Pontibacter akesuensis: one gene and its partner. The protein of the gene in region 2 binds, or shares a complex with, the protein of the main gene of each other region. Links are inferred from orthologs where the notes say so. Each region holds a gene or a part of one and is shown on either strand. Other genes may lie near its edges. The genes, in order: rpsT and rpsQ.

Region 1 (9,005 bases), 460 kb from region 2 along the record:
TTGATGAGCTTGCCAAGTATAAAGTCGCGTGTGGTGTTGTAGCCCTTGTCCAGGTAAATGGCACCCACTAACGCCTCTAGTGCGTTACCGTTTACCGATTTGTGACGCATGGAGTTACTGGTTGTATCTACCTTCACCAGCAGGTTCAACCCAATTTTCATGGCAATCAGGTTCAGCGACTCGCGGTTAACGATGCGCGAGCGGATCTCTGTCAGAAAACCCTCGTCTTCGTACGGAAACTTCCTGAACAAAAGCTCTGCCACCACGGCGCCAAGTATGGCATCGCCTAAAAACTCCATGCGCTCGTTGGTCTCATGCTTGCCTGCCGCGCTTTGGCGCGCAAACGAAGTATGGGTGAGCGAGAGTTTGTACAGTCGGATGTTATCAGGTGTGCTGCCAATAATGCCAGCAAGTGCACGTACTAAGGCTCTATCTTTATTGAATAACCTATGGTAAATGCGCCGAACTGGTTTAATGGGTCCAAACACTAATTAGTCCTTGTATTGACGGAAAATAACGGAGGTGTTGTGGCCCCCAAAACCGAAGGTGTTGCTTAGTGCAACTTTAACTTCCCGCTCCTGCGCCTTGTTGAACGTGAAGTTCAGGCGGTTGTCGATGTTTTCATCGTCGGTGAAGTGGTTGATGGTGGGTGGCACCACGTTGTGCTGCACGGCCAGGATAGAGGCAATGGCCTCGATGGCACCGGCGGCACCCAGCAGGTGGCCTGTCATGGATTTGGTGGAGCTGATGTTCAGCTTGTAAGCCTGGTCACCAAAAACAGTTTTGATGGCCTTGGTTTCACTGATATCGCCAAGCGGTGTGGAGGTTCCGTGTACGTTGATGTAATCTACCTCCTCGGGCTTGATGCCTGCATCACGCAGCACGTTCTTCATCACGTTCAGAGCACCCAATCCTTCCGGATGCGGAGCGGTGATATGGTGTGCGTCAGCAGACATGCCGCCACCGATGATCTCGGCGTAAATTTTAGCGCCGCGCGCTTTGGCGTGCTCGTACTCCTCCAGAATTAAGGCACCGGCACCCTCGCCTAATACAAAGCCATCACGACCTGCATCAAACGGACGGGAAGCGGTTTCCGGAGAGTCGTTTCGCTCAGAAAGAGCTTTCATGGCATTAAAACCACCGATACCAGCCTCTGTTACAGCGGCCTCTGAGCCACCACTCACGATCACATCAGCCATACCCAAACGGATGTAGTTGAAGGAGTCGATCAGGGCGTTTGTTGCCGAGGCGCAGGCAGAAACAGTAACGAAGTTTGGCCCACGGAAGCCATACTTGATGGAGATGTGGCCGGCACTGATGTCGGCGATCATCTTCGGTATGAAAAACGGGTTGAAGCGTGGTGTTCCGTCGCCGTTGGCAAAGTTCACGCACTCTTCCTGAAACGTGCGCAGGCCGCCAATTCCAGAGCCCCAGATTACCCCGATACGGTCAGGGTCAATGTTCCCCTCCATCAGTTTAGCATCCTGCACGGCCTCCTCGGCCACCACAAGTGCAAACTGCGTAAACAAGTCCATTTTGCGGGCTTCCTTACGATCAAAGTATTTCTCCGGATCGTATCCTTTAATTTCGCAGGCGAACTGCGTTTTAAACTTACTTGCGTCGAAACGTGTAATGGGCGCAGCGCCACTCACGCCATTGATCAGGCCGTTCCAGTACTCTGAAACAGTATTACCAATTGGCGTGAGTGCGCCTAACCCAGTAACTACGACTCTCTTAAGCTCCATAAGCTGTTAGTAGAGGATAGACAGTAGAAAAAACTTTTATAGAAAGGGGAGGATGTATTACTTCGCGTGCTCTTCCAGGTAGCTTACCGCCTGACCTACAGTAGAGATGTTTTCAGCCTGATCATCCGGAATAGACACATTGAATTCTTTTTCGAATTCCATGATAAGCTCAACAGTATCTAGTGAATCGGCACCCAGGTCATTTGTGAAGCTTGCCTCTGGTGTAACCTCTGCCTCTTCAACACCAAGCTTATCGATGATGATAGCTTTTACTTTTTCTGCGATTTCTGACATTTTATTTTATAGTTAATTAAAACACTGTGCAAAGAAATGGAAATACACTTACAATGTCAAAAAAAATTACGGGATGTGGAGAAGTAGCAAAAGTTTTATGGGCTAATATTCCGATTTACAGGCAGAGGTTCTTACTTTAGCATTTCAAAGCCACCCATGAAAGTTCACCGCCTGCAGATAGCGTACGATTATAGCTTCGACCTGTACGGGCTTGCCTCGCCTGTAAAGGACTACAAGCTGGCGTGGGTGCTGAACAAGGTGCTGCAACTGCACCTGACCCGGCGAAAAGACATTTGCTACGACCACACGGGCGAGGCAAGTATGCTGATCTCCAATTTTCAGTATGAAACAGAACACAGCGAGGTGCGTTTGTTCAGGAACAGAGCTTTAGGCGGCACAGGCTTTAAAAAGCCGTTTCTGCTGCCCGATATAAAAGAGTATGATTACGTGCTGCAAATAAGCGGGGCAATGCAGCAACTGTACCCGCAGGAGCTGCTGAAAAACCTGCTGCGGGTTCCGCTGGTGCAGTATGTTAAACGTTTTGACCCTCTCACACTTAAATTCAAAGAGAACCTGATCTTCTAAAGTATGGACATTTCATTTAATAAGACAAAAGTGCTGGCCACCGTAGGCCCAGCCAGTAACTCCTACGAGCGCTTGGTTGAGCTTGTAAAGGAGGGTGTGGATGCGTTTCGCCTGAACTTCTCGCACGGCGAGCATGCGGAGCATCAGAAGGTGATTGACCACGTGCGCCGCATCAACAAAGAGCACGGCACCTACATTGCCCTGGTGCAGGACTTGCAGGGCCCGAAGATCCGCATGGGCGAGATAGAGAACGGCGGTGTGGAGATACGTGAGGGAGAGATCATCAAACTAAGGAGCGACGGCTCGGTGAGCAGCAGCGACCATTTGGCCACCAGCTACACCGAACTGGCCAGAGACGTGAACGTGGGCGACTCTATACTTATCGACGATGGCAAGTTGGAGGTGATCGTTACGAAAACCGACAAGGACCAGGAGGTAGAGGCGAAAGTAAAGTATGGCGGCATCGTGAAGCCCCGCAAAGGCATTAACCTGCCTAACACAAAGGTATCGGCTCCGTCGCTTACCGAGAAAGACATGGAAGACCTCCTCTTCGGCCTCGACAACGATGTGGAGTGGGTGGCGCTTTCTTTTGTGCGCACAGGCAAAGACATACTGGAGATCAAACGCATCATAAAAGAGCGCGGAAAGGACACCCGCGTTATTGCCAAGATCGAAAAGCCCGAGGCCATCGAGAATATTGATGACATTCTGCGCGAAGCGGACGCCCTGATGGTGGCCCGTGGCGATTTGGGTGTGGAAGTAGGTATGGAGAAAGTACCGATGATGCAGAAGATGCTCATCGATAAGGCTAACCAAGCGGGCAAGCCGGTGATTGTGGCTACCCAGATGATGGAAAGTATGATCGTGAACCCACGCCCTACCCGCGCAGAAACCAACGACGTAGCCAACGCGGTAATTGACGGGGCCCACTGCCTGATGCTTAGTGCCGAAACTGCTGTTGGCGCGTGGCCACTCGAGACAATCCGCAGCATGAACCTTACCATCCAGATGGTGGAGGAGCAGCACGAAGGCATCTTTTACAGAAGCAACTTTCAGTTAGATCCTACGTCATCCACCTTCTTCAACGACAGCCTGGTGGCCAGCGCCTGCTACTTAGCCCGCGACACCAAAGCCAGCGCCGTTATCGGCATGACCAAGTCAGGATACACGGCTTTCCAACTGGCAAAGTACCGCCCGAAGGCCAACATTTTTATCTTTACTGAGAACAAGCAGCTCCTGAACACGCTGAACCTGGTGTGGGGCGTTCGCGGCTTCTACTACGATAAATTTGAGTCAACTGACGGCACCATTCAGGACATCAAGCAGACGCTGCTGGACAGCGGCTTCATCAAGAAAGGCGATGTGTTCATCAACACGGCCAGTATGCCGATCAACGAGCAGAAGCGCACGAACATGATTAAGCTGAGTGTAGCGTAAGTATACTCTTTTATACTTTATAAGAGAGGGCCTGAAGCAGTAGCTTCAGGCCCTCTTTGTTTTTGGCTTATCATTCCGGTTGCCGCTATTGTCATCTCGAATGTAATGAGAGATCTATCTAAAATTCTGTAGAGATCAAGTGATTAACGCAACTTCAGCCAAGCTATTCTTTCTAGCTGCCGCTTATCCTCCAGCTCCCAAACCCTAAACGCTTCGCTTCAAGCTTTGGAGCGCTCACGGCCGCGAGGCCCCGTCCTCGGGCATCGCGCTGTGTATTGAAGCTGCTCCTCGCTCCGCTGCGGGCTGCCCCTGCAGGGCACCGCAACATGCACAAGGCGCTCAACCCAAGGATTGGAATCATTTCATATAGCTACAGCAGTAGCCATGCAACAAGTATAGCTGTCCCCTTGAGGGGACTATAGGGGTGTTCTACTATTACGAAACATTGACGCTTCTACTGCTGACTATTCCCCTCCTCTGAGGGGCAGGGGTGGGTTTACAACGGAAGGTATAGATTCCACTTATTCACCTTAAACACAAAAAGCCTTACACATGGCGTGTAAGGCTTCTGATAAGATACCAGCAAAAATTAAGCTGCTGTTGCCAGGCTATTTACGAACTTAGCCAGTTTAGACTTGTTGTTCGCTGCTTTGTTTTTGTGGATGATGTTTTTCTTAGCCAGACGGTCAAGCATTGAAGAAACAGTTTTGTACAGTTCCTGCGCCTCGGTCTGGTCAGTAGTGCTTCTTAGCTTCTTGATAAAAGTACGGGTAGTTTTCGCCTGGTACTTGTTACGAAGACGTTTAGCGTTGTTCGCTCTGATTCTTTTTAATGCCGACTTATGGTTAGCCATGTTATTCTATAATATTAAATCTTTTGATTCCGTTTCCTGAATTAGTCTGCAAAGGTATATCCTTTACAATTAATTTCCAAAGCACTCCTCACAAAAATATGTGAAGCGCTCCTCTTTCACAAAGATAGGGAAATAAGTCCGCTTAACCTACGGCTGCTCCACAACCAACGCTGCTCGCAAGGAATATCCTCTCCTACCAATCGCGTCTGCCCCTGCCCTTTTAGCAAGTATAAACTATGCTCTATAATCTCTTCAAGGAAACATTCAGGTAAGTTTAGCTAGAACTGCCTAAATGGCAAGAGCCGCTGCAAAGAATATTGCAGCGGCTCTTGCTGTATAATTATCTGGTAGAGTTACGAGTGGAATATTAGTTATTCTCGCGCTGTACATCTATATCCGCATCCACATCAATGTTCCCCAGTCGCTGCTGCACGCTGTTTTCGAAACCACTCCACTCCTGCTTCGTTCTCTCCCATTTCTCGCGGGTATCGTCATCCCAGTTTACTTTTTGCTGATCCAACTCGGCTTCACGGCGCTGGTACTCAGAACGCATTCGCTTGAACTCGTCCTCTGTCACTTCATCGGCACGGGCGGTGTTGGTGGTTACCCAATTTCGGGTGTCGTCGTAAGTTGTTGTGCTTGCGTTTTGTACTTCTCCCCCTTCCTGTACCAGGCCTCTCTCTTCCTCTGGCACGCCAATTGGTGTTTCAGTTCCTGTATTTTGGTCGCAGGCCACCAGGAAACTTCCCATGGTAACCGCTAATGCTATCGTTTTAAACTTTGCTATCAATTTCATAGTTCTAGAGTATGTTGTTGCCTGTTACATACGACAAATACCCTTATAATGATCTGCTCTTAGTGCTTTCTATGCTATTTTTGCTGTACTAGAGCACAATTCATACTTACAGCGTACCCTCATGCCACTTGTTCCATCCTCCCACAAAGCCCCTTTTTATCTTTTTAACGGACACCTGCAAACCGTTGTCCCCAGCTTATTCCGGCAGGTGGAGGGGGTGCAGTACAAGCGGGAGCGCCTGTTAACGCCTGACCAGGACTTCCTAGACATCGACTGGTCCTGCGTGGGTTCAGATTCCCTGATCGTGCTCTCGCACGGCCTGGAGGGAGACACGGCGCGGCCGTACATGATGGGCATGGTGAAAGCCTTTAATGCCCGCGGGGTAGATGCGTTGGCCTGGAACTACCGCAGCTGCAGCGGGGAGCCGAACAAACTGCTCCGTTCCTACCACCTCGGCGCCACCGAAGATCTGCACACGGTCCTGCACCACGCGCTGGCAAAAAAGCAGTATTCCACCGTGTTCCTGACTGGCTTCAGCGCCGGAGGCAATATCACCCTGAAGTACCTGGGAGAAGCCGCGGAGCAGGTACCGGCGCAGGTGAAACGTGTGGCTGTTTTCTCCACTCCGGTTGACCTGAAAGGCTCTGCGCAGAAGATATCGCGTATTTACACGCAGCGCTTCCTTCGAACGCTGGGCAAGAAGCTGGAGCAGAAACAGCAGATGTACCCCGACCAGCTGGACCTGAGCGGGTACAGCCTGCAGTGGTCGTTTCCCGAGTTCGACGATCGCTACACGGCGCCTATCCATGGTTTCAAGAACGCCGAAGATTACTACGCCCGCGTCAGCTCAAAGCAGTTTCTGAAGAACATCCGCATCCCGACGCTGCTGGTAAACGCTAAAAACGATCCCTTCCTTTCGCCGAGCTGCTACCCAATACAGGAGGCCGAGGCGAATCCGAACTTTTACCTCGAAATGCCCGAGCAGGGGGGCCATGTGGGCTTTGCCGTAGGCTTCCGCCGGAAGCGTAACTATGCCGAAGAACGGGCCGTGCAGTTTCTGCTGGAAGGCTAGGTCTAATCCAAAAACAGAACTACCTGGCACAAGCGTCCGCTTGTGCCGACGCGCAGGAACAAGCCTGCTAAAGCACATTGCTCCACTACTGTCATTTCGAACAGCGTGAGAAATCTATCTGGAAAGCGTAGAGATCTCTCCTTCCGTCGAGATGACAATATTAGGAGTAGTATGGTTGATGTCAAAGGAGATTAAGCAAGACAAGTATAGTTCTGCCATCGTGAGGCACAAGCGGACGCTTGAGCCAATTCTGTAGATTAAATTTTCCTACCCCTACTTCAGCGGCACGTACACCACTTTCTTCGTCTCAAAAAACTCCTCGTTGAAATAATCCTTCAGCTCGAACGTGCGGGTAATGAGGCCGGATTCTGCCAGCTCCTCCTGCAGGTCGCCGCCTTTCAGGTAGTATAGGCCCTCCGTTTCCAGGCCGGTTTTCTTAAAGCTGTTCATAATCCAGGGCCAGAACGAGGCAAGGCGCGTAACGGCGCGGCTCACCACAAAGTCATACTTGTCGCGCACCTGCTCGGCACGGGTGTGGGTGGCGGTCACGTTGTGCAGGTGCAACTCGCGGGCAATCTCATTCACTACGTGTATCTTTTTACCGATTGAATCTACCAGGTGGAAGCGCACCTCCGGAAACATCACAGCCAGCGGTAAACCGGGCAAGCCGCCGCCGGTACCCACATCCAGCACCGCCGTATGCTCCGGAAAAGCAACCACCTTGGCAATGCCCAGCGAGTGCAGGATATGGTGCACGCCCAGCATGTCCATGTCCTTGCGCGAAATCACGTTTATCTTCTGGTTCCACTCCTGGTACAGCTCTCCCATCTGCTCATACTTCTGCAGCTGGTCTTCGGTGAGTTCCGGAAAGTAGCCGGAAAGCAAAATACGGATGGCGGTCATTTTAATTAGGAATGAGGAATTAAGAATTATGAATTGGTTTTAGGAGACAAAGAAGTAAAGTATGGCTGCAACTACACTTACTACGACTACCACGGCTAGGGCCATCAGCAGGTCGAAGAGTAGTGAGAGTCCGGCATTTTTATACTTGCCCTCATACTTCAGCTCAAGCTCGCGCACTACCCGCTCTTGGCTGCGCAAGCGCAAGTATAAATACTGCTTTCCTATACTTGAAAGTATGATATCGATAGTAGTGGGCATCATCGGTATACTTGCACAAGTACAGGTCGTGTGTCTTGCTACTTGTGTCTCAAAACAAAAGTACGAAACAAGTATGGAAATAACTTGAAAGTAAAAAGCCCCGGCTGCACAAGGCAACAGGGGCTTTCAACGTAATCAATATATTAACCTTAATTTATTCGCTTAAATGAGGTGCTTTTTGTTTTTCACCATGTCGTAGAGCAACTCGCGGGCGCGGTGCAACTGGGCTTTCACAGTGCCAAGCGGCGCATTCAGCTCAGTGGCGATCTCCTCGTAGCTCAGCTCGTTAAAGTAGCGCAGTGTAACCAGGCGCTGGTATTTTTCGGGTAGCTTGGCCACCACGTACTGCATGATTTCGATTTTCTGGTTTTTGATCGCCTCTTCCTGCGGGTTCAGGTTCTTGTCCTTGAAATCGATCGTGATCTCATCGCCGTTGTCGATTTTGATCGCCGAGTCGATGCTCATGGTCTTTATCCTGTTCTTGCGGATAAAGTCGATGCAGTTGTTGGTGGCGATGCGGAACAACCAGGTACTGAAAGCGTACTCGGGGTTGAACTTGTGCAGGTTGCGGAAGGCCTTTGCGAAAGCCTCTATGGTGAGGTCCTCTGCGTCGTCGGCGTTTCGCACCATTTTCAGCACCACGTGGTAAACCGGCTTTTTGTAGATACTCATGAGCTCGGCATACGCCTTCTCATCTTTTTCTTCAACTGCCGCCTGAATTAACTTAAAGTCATGCTTAGCTTTAGCAGAGAATTGCTTATTTACTTCCATCTGAATTTTTTATACAGTAACACAGATATCCCAAGGAACAGGTAGTTTACAAAGTAAACCACATCCAGCACAGGCATCAGCAACAAGGGAATTTCATCATCCAGTCTGCGGGCCACCGCAAGGTAAACAGGAAATACTGCCAGGTAACGGACTATAACCAATACGCTTAATATAGCGAAATGGCTATTTGAAACCACAAGAATAACGAAAAGTAGGTAAAAAAGTATGTTCGATACAACAAATACTCCGATTCTTCTTCTGTCCGCTGCTTTGTACTGGCCCCCAACCGAC
Region 2 (8,735 bases):
AAGTCATCCGCAATCTGGTTAGGATTAACGCTGATGGCAGTATAGAAGTAAGTAAATACAAGAATCAGAAGTCCAAAAACTACATTGTACTGCCACGACGTAAAGTCAGAGAAAGTAGATCCAATATAGTTGGCAGTCTCGCTCTGGTCAGCCCAGATTGAAGCGATCATAGAAGGCAGGAACATTAGCGACTGCGCAAAAATAATCGGCATAACACCTGCCGCATTAACCTTAAGTGGTATAAACTGTCTCTGGCCGCTGTACAGTGAACTTGCACCCACCTGCTTAGCATACTGAACCGGAATTCTGCGGATGGCTTGTGTCAGCATTACAACTGACATTACAACCAGGAACAAAATCAGGATCTCGAACAGGAACAACAATGCTCCGTTTAACTGTTTGGACAATGCTTCTGCAACGATAGCTCCTGGAAAGCGTGATATGATACCAATCATGATCAGCATAGAGATACCGTTACCAATGCCTTTGTCTGTTATCTTCTCACCAAGCCACATACAGAAAACTGTTCCTGATGTCAGCACAATCATTGATGTGATAGTGAAAAGCGTATAGTTGATAGCAATTGCCTCCGCATTAATTGTGGCGACAAAGCCAATAGCTTGCGCTAGTGTAATAACAATTGTCAGAACGCGGGTAATCTGGTTGATTTTCTTTCGACCAGATTCACCCTCCTTCTGCATTTTTTGAAAGTAAGGTACAGCTATAGTAAGCAGTTGCAGTACGATAGAAGCCGAAATGTATGGCATGATACCCAATGCAAATATAGAAGCGTTACTAAACGCACCACCTAAAAAGGTGTCTAACAATCCGAACAACCCGGACGTATTAGCTTCTAATAATTGTGGATCAACACCAGGTAAAACAACAAAAGAACCTAGTCTGAAAATAGCTATAAAGAATACAGTATTTAAAATACGTACTCTCAGATCCTCTATAGCAAAAATGTTCTTTAGCGTTGTTAAAAACTTCTTCATACCTACTGATTAAAGAGCAACTGTTTTACCGCCTGCTTTTTCTATTGATGATGTTGCAGTGCCAGAGAAAGCATGTGCGTGGATTTCAACAGCCTTGCTCACTTCTCCTCTACCCAATATCTTAACTTTATCGTTCTTCTGAATCAGTCCGTGCGCTCTGAAGAAATCAAAGTTCATTACTGTTTCGTTAGTTGATTCAGCCAGAGCCTGAATTACATCCAAGTTGATAGCTTTGTATTCAACACGATTAATGTTCTTGAAGCCAAACTTAGGAACTCGTCTCTGAAGTGGCATCTGGCCACCTTCGAATCCACCCTTCTGTGAATAACCTGAGCGTGATTTAGCACCTTTATGTCCACGTGTAGAAGTTCCACCTCTACCTGAACCAGTACCTCTACCTATTCGCTTTCTGTTCTTTACAGAACCTTCTGCAGGTTTTAAAGATTGTAAGTACATTTTTATTGTTCTTTAACGTCTACCAACATGTGGACTTTCTTTACCATACCAGCGATCTGCGGAGTATACTCAACAGAAACTGATTTGCTTATCTTGCCTAAACCAAGTGCTTTGATAGTAAGCTTCTGGCTCTTCGGTCTGTCGATAATGCTTTTAACCTGAGTGATAGTTACTTTAGCCATTTCGATTATCCGTTGAAAACTTTATCTAAATTAACACCACGCTGTTGTGCAACAGCCAAAGGATCACGCATTTTGGACAGTGCATCAAACGTAGCTTTTACCACGTTGTGAGGGTTTGAAGAACCTTTAGACTTACAAAGTACGTCTTTGATTCCGGCACTCTCCAACACTGCACGCATGGCACCACCGGCGATTACACCTGTACCAGGAGCCGCAGGCTTCACGAGTACAAAACCACCAGAGTATTTGCCTTCCTGAGAGTGAGGAACAGTATTATGATACACAGGAACCTTTACCAGGTTCTTCTTTGCATCATCAATACCCTTTGCAATAGCGTCAGTTACTTCGTTTGCTTTACCTAAGCCATAACCTACCACACCGTTGCCATCTCCTACAACCACGATAGCGGCGAAGCTAAATCTTCTACCACCTTTAACAACCTTGGCTACACGGTTAATGGCAACTACTTTCTCCTTAAGCTCGATTTCGCTTGCCTTTACGCTTCGTATATTATTCTTCAACATAATTTTTAGAATTTAAGGCCAGCTTCACGAGCGCCTTCTGCCAATGATTTAACTTTACCGTGGTACAGGTAACCGTTACGGTCGAACACTACCTGAGAAATTCCTTTCTCAAGAGCCAGCCCGGCGATAACTTTTCCTACTCTTCCGGCAGTTTCAGTATTAGCTTTTGCATCATCAAGTTTAACTGAAGAGGCAGCCGCTAGTGTCACACCAGTAGAATCATCGATCAGCTGTACGTAAATAGCTTTGTTGCTACGGAACACAGACAGTCGTGGCCTTTCAGCGGTACCAGAAATTTTATTTCTGATACCTTTCTTTATTCTTAGTCTTCTGCTTAATTTATTAGTAGACATGATGACGATTATTTAGAAGCTGTCTTACCAGCTTTTCTTCTGATAACTTCACCAACAAAGCGTATACCCTTACCTTTGTAAGGCTCTACTTTGCGTAGTGATCTGATTTTCGCAGCAACCTGGCCGATCAATTGCTTATCGTTGCTCTCCAGTGTAATAATTGGGTTCTTACCTTTTTCAGTAACCGCTGTGGCAGTCACTTCATTCGGCATGCTCATGTAAATATTATGAGAGTAACCCAAAGCAAGCTCAAGGATGTTTCCCTGAACTGAAGCTTTATAACCTACACCTACAAGCTCCAAGCGCTCTTTGAAACCTTCATTCACACCTACAACCATGTTGTTGATCAGTGATCTGTAAAGGCCGTGCATGGCTTTGTGACGCTTTTGCTCAGTAGGACGCTCAACAACAATGCTGTCTTCGTTCTGCTTTACAATTATGTCTCTATCAACAGCAGTAGTCAGTTCACCCTTAGGGCCTTTTACTGTGATGATATTGTTATCACCGATTGTAACTTGTGTATTGCTAGGCAGGGTGATGGGCAATTTTCCTATACGTGACATTGTCTATCCTCCTATTAATATACATAACACAACACCTCGCCACCGATCTTCAGCGACTTGGCTTCCTTCTCTGTCATCACACCCTTAGAAGTAGAAAGAACAGCGATTCCCAGTCCGTTCAGAACTCGTGGAAGCGTCTCGCTACCGGTGTACTTGCGCAGCCCTGGCTTACTAACCCGCTCTAGTTTCACAATAGCAGACTGCTTAGTGTTAGGGTTGTACTTCAGAGCTATCTTGATTGTACCTTGAACACTGGCATCTTCAAACTTATAGCTTTGAATATAACCTTTTTCGTACAATACTTTAGTGATCTCTTTTTTTATCTTGCTAGATGGTATTTCAACTATTCTGTGGTTCGCCTTGATGGCGTTACGCACTCTAGTTAAATAATCTGCTATTGGATCTGAGTTCATTATGAAATTATTGAATAATGAATGCTTTATCTAAGCGAGGGGCAAAGATACAAATATCTTTTGATGATTCTCAATGAGATAAGAAAAAATTACCAGCTCGACTTAGTAACGCCAGGAATTTTACCCATGGACGCTAACTCTCTGAAAACCACGCGGGAGATGCCAAATTTACGCATATATCCTCTTGGTCTTCCTGACAGTTTGCAACGGTTGTGAAGTCTAACCGGCGATGCGTTACGAGGCAACTTATCCAGTGCATCGTAATCACCGTTGGCTTTTAGCTCAGCTCTTCTAGTAGCATACTTAGCTACCATTTTTTGTCTTTTAAGCTCTCTGGCTTTTACTGCTTCTTTCGCCATGGTTATTGTCTGATATTAGAGAAGGGCATTCCGAATGCTTTCAGCAGTTCGTAGCTCTCTTCGTCGGTTTTAGCTGTAGTAACAATTGTGATATCCATACCTGATATAGCCTTGATCTTGTCTATGCTGATCTCAGGGAAGATAATCTGCTCTTTTACACCCAGAGTATAGTTACCGCGGCCGTCAAAGCCTTTGTCGTTAACACCTCTGAAGTCACGCACACGTGGAAGAGCAACAGTAAGAAGACGGTCCAGGAACTCGTACATTCTCTCACCACGCAATGTAACACGCGCGCCGATTGGCATGCCTTCACGAAGCTTGAAGTTCGAAACCGACTTCTTCGCGATTGTAGCAACAGCCTTCTGGCCAGTGATTGTAGTTAGCTCGTCCACTCCAATGTCAACCAACTTCTTGTCAGATACGGCAGAACCGATACCTTTATTGATTGAAATCTTCGTGATCTTAGGCACCTGCATTACGTTCTTGTACTGGAATTTTTCCATCAAAGAAGGCAGTACCTCGTTCTGATATTTTTCTTTTAATCTTGTAGTCGCCATCTTAGATTACCTCTCCTGTCTTTTTAGAATAACGCTCTGTTTTACCTTCGCTGTTCTTTCTTGTAGCAGTTTTGGTTGTCTCACCTGATTTAGGATCAACTAGCGCCACATTGCTAGCATGAATCGGAGCTTCTACTTTTTCGATGCCACCCTGTGGGTTCGAAGCACTTGGTTTCTTGTGCTTCGTTACCTGGTTTAGACCCTCGATAGTCACTCTCTGCTTTTCGATATTCACAGCGATAATACGGCCTGTTTTGCCGCGCTCGTCACCGGCTATAACCTTAACTGTATCGCCAGTCTTTACGTGAAGTTTTTTCTTATTCATTTTAATCTGAATTTTATGTTATAGAACTTCAGGTGCTAACGAAACAATTTTCATGAATTGCTTTTCACGAAGTTCACGTGCAACCGGGCCGAAGATACGAGTACCACGTGGCTCGTTGTTCGCGTTAAGCAAAACGGCGGCGTTATCGTCGAAACGAATATAAGTACCGTCTTTTCTTCTAACCTCTTTCTTTGTTCTTACAATAACTGCCTTAGAAACAGTTCCCTTTTTAACGTTTCCGGAAGAAAGGGCTGACTTTACAGTTACTACAATTCTGTCGCCAACTGAGGCGTACTTCTTACCAGTACCGCCTAGTACACGGATACAAAGGACTTCCTTGGCACCGCTGTTGTCAGCTACACTTAGTCTTGATTCCTGCTGTATCATATTACTTAGCCCTTTCTATTATTTCTACTAAACGCCAGTTCTTGTTCTTGCTCAGCGGACGTGTCTCCTGAATGCGAACGATGTCACCAATGTTACACTCGTTCTTCTCGTCGTGCGCCATGAACTTGTTAGACTTGCTAACAAACTTACCGTACATCGGGTGCTTCATTCTGCTTTCCACCAGTACAGTAATAGATTTGTCCATCTTGTTGCTAACAACCTTACCGCTTCTTTCTTTTCTTAGGTTTCTCTCCATGATCTTAATACGTCTTAAGAGTTAGCTTCAATTTCACGACGACGAACTTCAGTATTCAATCGAGCAATGTTACGCTTCGTATCGCGGATCTTCATTGGGTTCTCGAGTGGAGATATGGCGTGTGCAAAACGCATGGCATGCAGGCTTGATCTCTCAGCGCTAAGCTTCTCTTGCAGTTCTTCGGCAGAATAAGCTTTTATCTCAGAATTTTTCATTATTTATCAACGTAATCTCTACGTACTACAATTTTTGACTTTACTGGGAGTTTCTGTGCAGCTAGTCTTAATGACTCTTTTGCTACCTCTAAAGAAACACCGTCCGACTCGAACATGATCGTACCAGGTTTAACTACTGCTACCCAATACTCCGGAGAACCTTTACCCTTACCCATTCGAACCTCTGCAGGCTTCTTGGTGATTGGCTTGTCAGGGAAAATTCGGATCCAAACCTGACCTTCACGTTTCATCGCTCTGGTCATGGCGATACGTGCTGCCTCAATCTGGCGCGACGTGATCCATGAGGCCTCAAGCGATTTTATAGCGAAAGAACCAAACGCAATGGTGCTGCCTCTGTGGGCAAGCCCCTTCACGCGGCCTTTTTGCATTTTTCTATATTTTGTCCTTCTTGGCTGTAACATTTTCTAAAACTTATAATGTTAACACTTGATTATTGACGACGCTTGCGCTTCGGTGCACCTTCACCAGGTCCACTTTTCTTGTTGCGGCGGTCACCACCACCTCCACGTCTGTCGTTCGGGGCTGATCCAGGTCCTTTGCTCTCCATGCCGGCGTTTGGAGTAAGATCTCTCTTACCGTATACTTCGCCTTTGAAGATCCATACCTTGATACCAATCTTGCCATACACAGTCTGTGCTTCTGACAAGGCATAGTCGATGTCAGCACGAAGCGTGTGAAGAGGAGTTCTACCCTCTTTGTAATGCTCTGTTCTGGCCATCTCTGCACCACCTAGGCGGCCAGATACCTGTACCTTGATACCTTCAGCTCCCACTCGTAGCGCAGAAGCAATTGCCTGCTTCATGGCACGTCGGAAAGAGATACGCGCCTGCAGCTGCTGTGCGATAGACTCACCTACCAGCTTAGCATCTAACTCTGGACGCTTGATCTCAAAGATATTGATCTGAATATCTTTGTTAGTCAGCTTCTTCAGCTCTTCTTTGATCTTATCTACTTCCGCTCCGCCTTTACCGATAACCACACCTGGTCTGGCAGTGTTAACAGTAAGCGTAATGCGCTTAAGTGTTCTTTCGATTATAATCTTAGAAATACCGCCTTTCGGGATACGCGCCAAGATGTATTTTCTGATTTTCTCGTCCTCGATTAGTTTCTCAGCGAAATCTTTGCCGCCATACCAGTTTGAATCCCAACCTTTGATAACACCTAGTCGAAAACCGATCGGATTAACTTTCTGTCCCATAATTCTTACTTGTTGGCTTTTTTAGATTTCTTAGATAGCTTCTCCACCTGCTCTTCAGACATGCTGTCGATTACAAGTGTGACGTGGTTAGATCTTTTTCTGATCCTGTGACCACGGCCCTGAGGAGCCGGACGAAGACGCTTCAGCATTTTGCCTTCATCAACAAAGATAGTTTTGATGATCAGGTTTGCTTCTTCGATTCTAGCATCTTCATTCTTCGCCTGCCAGTTTGCAAGTGCAGATAAAACAAGTTTCTCAACTTTGGCTGCACCAGCATTGGCTTCAAACTTAAGAATGCCAAGAGCTTTGGATACGCTTTTGCCGCGTACCAGGTCCGCTACCATTCTCATCTTGCGAGGAGAGGTAGGAACGTTATTTAGTTTTGCTATTGCTTCCATTGTTAACGCTTGCCTTTATCTTTCTTAGCAATATGACCTCTAAAGTTTCTTGTCGGAGCAAATTCGCCAAGTTTGTGACCTACCATGTTCTCGGTAACATACACAGGAATGAATTTATTTCCGTTATGAACTGCGAACGTGTGACCCACGAAATCCGGAGAAATCATAGATCTGCGTGACCAAGTCTTAATAACTGACTTTTTGCCAGACTCGTTCATTACAGTTACTTTCTTCTCGAGCCTAAAGTCAATATAAGGCCCTTTTTTTAATGATCTAGCCATTTATTATTTCTTCTTACCTCTATTAACAATAAGCTTTTCAGAATACTTGTTCTTGTTTCTAGTCTTAAGACCTTTCGCATACAAGCCTTTGCGTGAGCGAGGGTGTCCACCTGAGGACTTACCTTCACCACCACCCATAGGGTGATCGACAGGGTTCATAGCGACACCACGAACGCGCGGACGTCTGCCCAGCCATCTCTTGCGGCCAGCCTTGCCCAGGTTCACGTTCATGTGCTCTCCGTTAGAAACTGTACCAACTGTTGCAGAGCAGTTCACCAGTACCATTCTCAGTTCGCCGGAAGGCAATTTGATGGTGGCATAGCGTCCTTCACGTGCTACAAGCTGTGCATAAGAACCAGCACTTCTTGCAAGTATGGCACCGTTGCCTGGCTGAAGCTCAATGTTGTGTATGATTGTACCTAGAGGAATATCGGAAAGTGGCAAGCAGTTTCCTACTTCTGGAGCAATACCAGGACCTGAATTGATGACAGTTCCTACTTCTAGTCCAGCAGGAGCAATGATATAGCTCTTTACACCGTCTGCGTAGAAAATCAGCGCAATACGGGCTGTTCTGTTTGGGTCGTACTCAATTGTCTTCACTGTAGCAGGCACGCCATGTTTCGTGCGCTTGAAGTCAATCATGCGGTACTTCCTCTTGTGTCCACCGCCTACATAGCGGATAGTCATCTTACCAGAGTCGTTTCGTCCACCAGATTTTGTCATAGGTGCCAACAAAGACTTCTCAGGAGTAGCAGTTGTTATCTCATCAAATGATGGGGCTACTCTGAATCTTTGACCTGGTGTTGTTGGTCTTAACTTTTTTAAAGCCATTTTTACTTAATTATATGCCGCTGTAAAAGTCTATAACTTCACCCTCTCTCAGGGTTACTATTGCCTTTTTGATCAGGGAGGTACGGCCGGTTACAGCGCCAGACTTCGTATACTTAGTCTTCTTCTTTCCCAGTGCGCGGATAGTTGCCACTTTGGCTACATTCACGCCGTACATCTTCTCAACCGCTTTTTTGATTTCAACCTTGTTGGCGTCTTTCTCCACCTCAAAAGCATACTTTCCAACCTCGTTCAAGGCAGCGTATTTTTCTGTGATTATTGGTCTTTTCAGAACGTTCATTACTTCGCGCTAAAGAGTGTTTCTAATTCATTTACCGACTGCTCTACCAGCAGAAGTTTTTCTGTGTTAAGAAGATCATATGTATTGATATCCTTAGCAGTAGAAACTTTCACTTTAGGCAGG

What was found.
Region 1: rpsQ (region 2) and rpsT share a complex: the UniProt entries of both Bacillus subtilis proteins name them as parts of the 30S ribosomal subunit. The link is inferred for Pontibacter akesuensis from one-to-one orthologs.

Annotation. Positions count from the first base shown.
Region 1 is NZ_CP014766.1:2,970,597-2,979,601, reverse strand. Bases 3,283-6,259 are described here. They hold rpsT (30S ribosomal protein S20), read right to left. Parts: upstream 4,915-6,259; coding sequence 4,651-4,914; downstream 3,283-4,650. Other genes in these bases: A0W33_RS12725 (YheT family hydrolase), read left to right, coding at 5,832-6,259; A0W33_RS12730 (hypothetical protein), read right to left, coding at 5,282-5,710; pyk (pyruvate kinase), read left to right, coding at 3,283-4,061. In the rest of the region: rnc (ribonuclease III), read right to left, coding at 1-488; fabF (beta-ketoacyl-ACP synthase II), read right to left, coding at 492-1,745; A0W33_RS12750 (acyl carrier protein), read right to left, coding at 1,803-2,039; A0W33_RS12745 (IPExxxVDY family protein), read left to right, coding at 2,196-2,624; more of pyk, read left to right, coding at 2,628-3,282; more of A0W33_RS12725, read left to right, coding at 6,260-6,782; 16S rRNA (guanine(527)-N(7))-methyltransferase RsmG, read right to left, coding at 7,056-7,685; A0W33_RS12715 (hypothetical protein), read right to left, coding at 7,725-7,946; A0W33_RS12710 (RNA polymerase sigma factor), read right to left, coding at 8,106-8,714; A0W33_RS12705 (glycosyltransferase), read right to left, coding at 8,705-9,005. UniProt on the Bacillus subtilis protein: Binds directly to 16S ribosomal RNA.
Region 2 is NZ_CP014766.1:2,512,300-2,521,034, reverse strand. Bases 3,744-6,450 are described here. They hold rpsQ (30S ribosomal protein S17), read right to left. Parts: upstream 5,371-6,450; coding sequence 5,116-5,370; downstream 3,744-5,115. Other genes in these bases: rpsC (30S ribosomal protein S3), read right to left, coding at 6,037-6,450; rplP (50S ribosomal protein L16), read right to left, coding at 5,585-6,007; rpmC (50S ribosomal protein L29), read right to left, coding at 5,385-5,585; rplN (50S ribosomal protein L14), read right to left, coding at 4,746-5,114; rplX (50S ribosomal protein L24), read right to left, coding at 4,404-4,727. In the rest of the region: preprotein translocase subunit SecY, read right to left, coding at 1-995; rplO (50S ribosomal protein L15), read right to left, coding at 1,005-1,451; rpmD (50S ribosomal protein L30), read right to left, coding at 1,454-1,633; rpsE (30S ribosomal protein S5), read right to left, coding at 1,639-2,157; rplR (50S ribosomal protein L18), read right to left, coding at 2,163-2,510; rplF (50S ribosomal protein L6), read right to left, coding at 2,519-3,073; rpsH (30S ribosomal protein S8), read right to left, coding at 3,088-3,486; more of rpsN, read right to left, coding at 3,576-3,743; more of rpsC, read right to left, coding at 6,451-6,804; rplV (50S ribosomal protein L22), read right to left, coding at 6,810-7,202; rpsS (30S ribosomal protein S19), read right to left, coding at 7,205-7,483; rplB (50S ribosomal protein L2), read right to left, coding at 7,487-8,314; rplW (50S ribosomal protein L23), read right to left, coding at 8,325-8,612; rplD (50S ribosomal protein L4), read right to left, coding at 8,612-8,735. UniProt on the Bacillus subtilis protein: One of the primary rRNA binding proteins, it binds specifically to the 5'-end of 16S ribosomal RNA.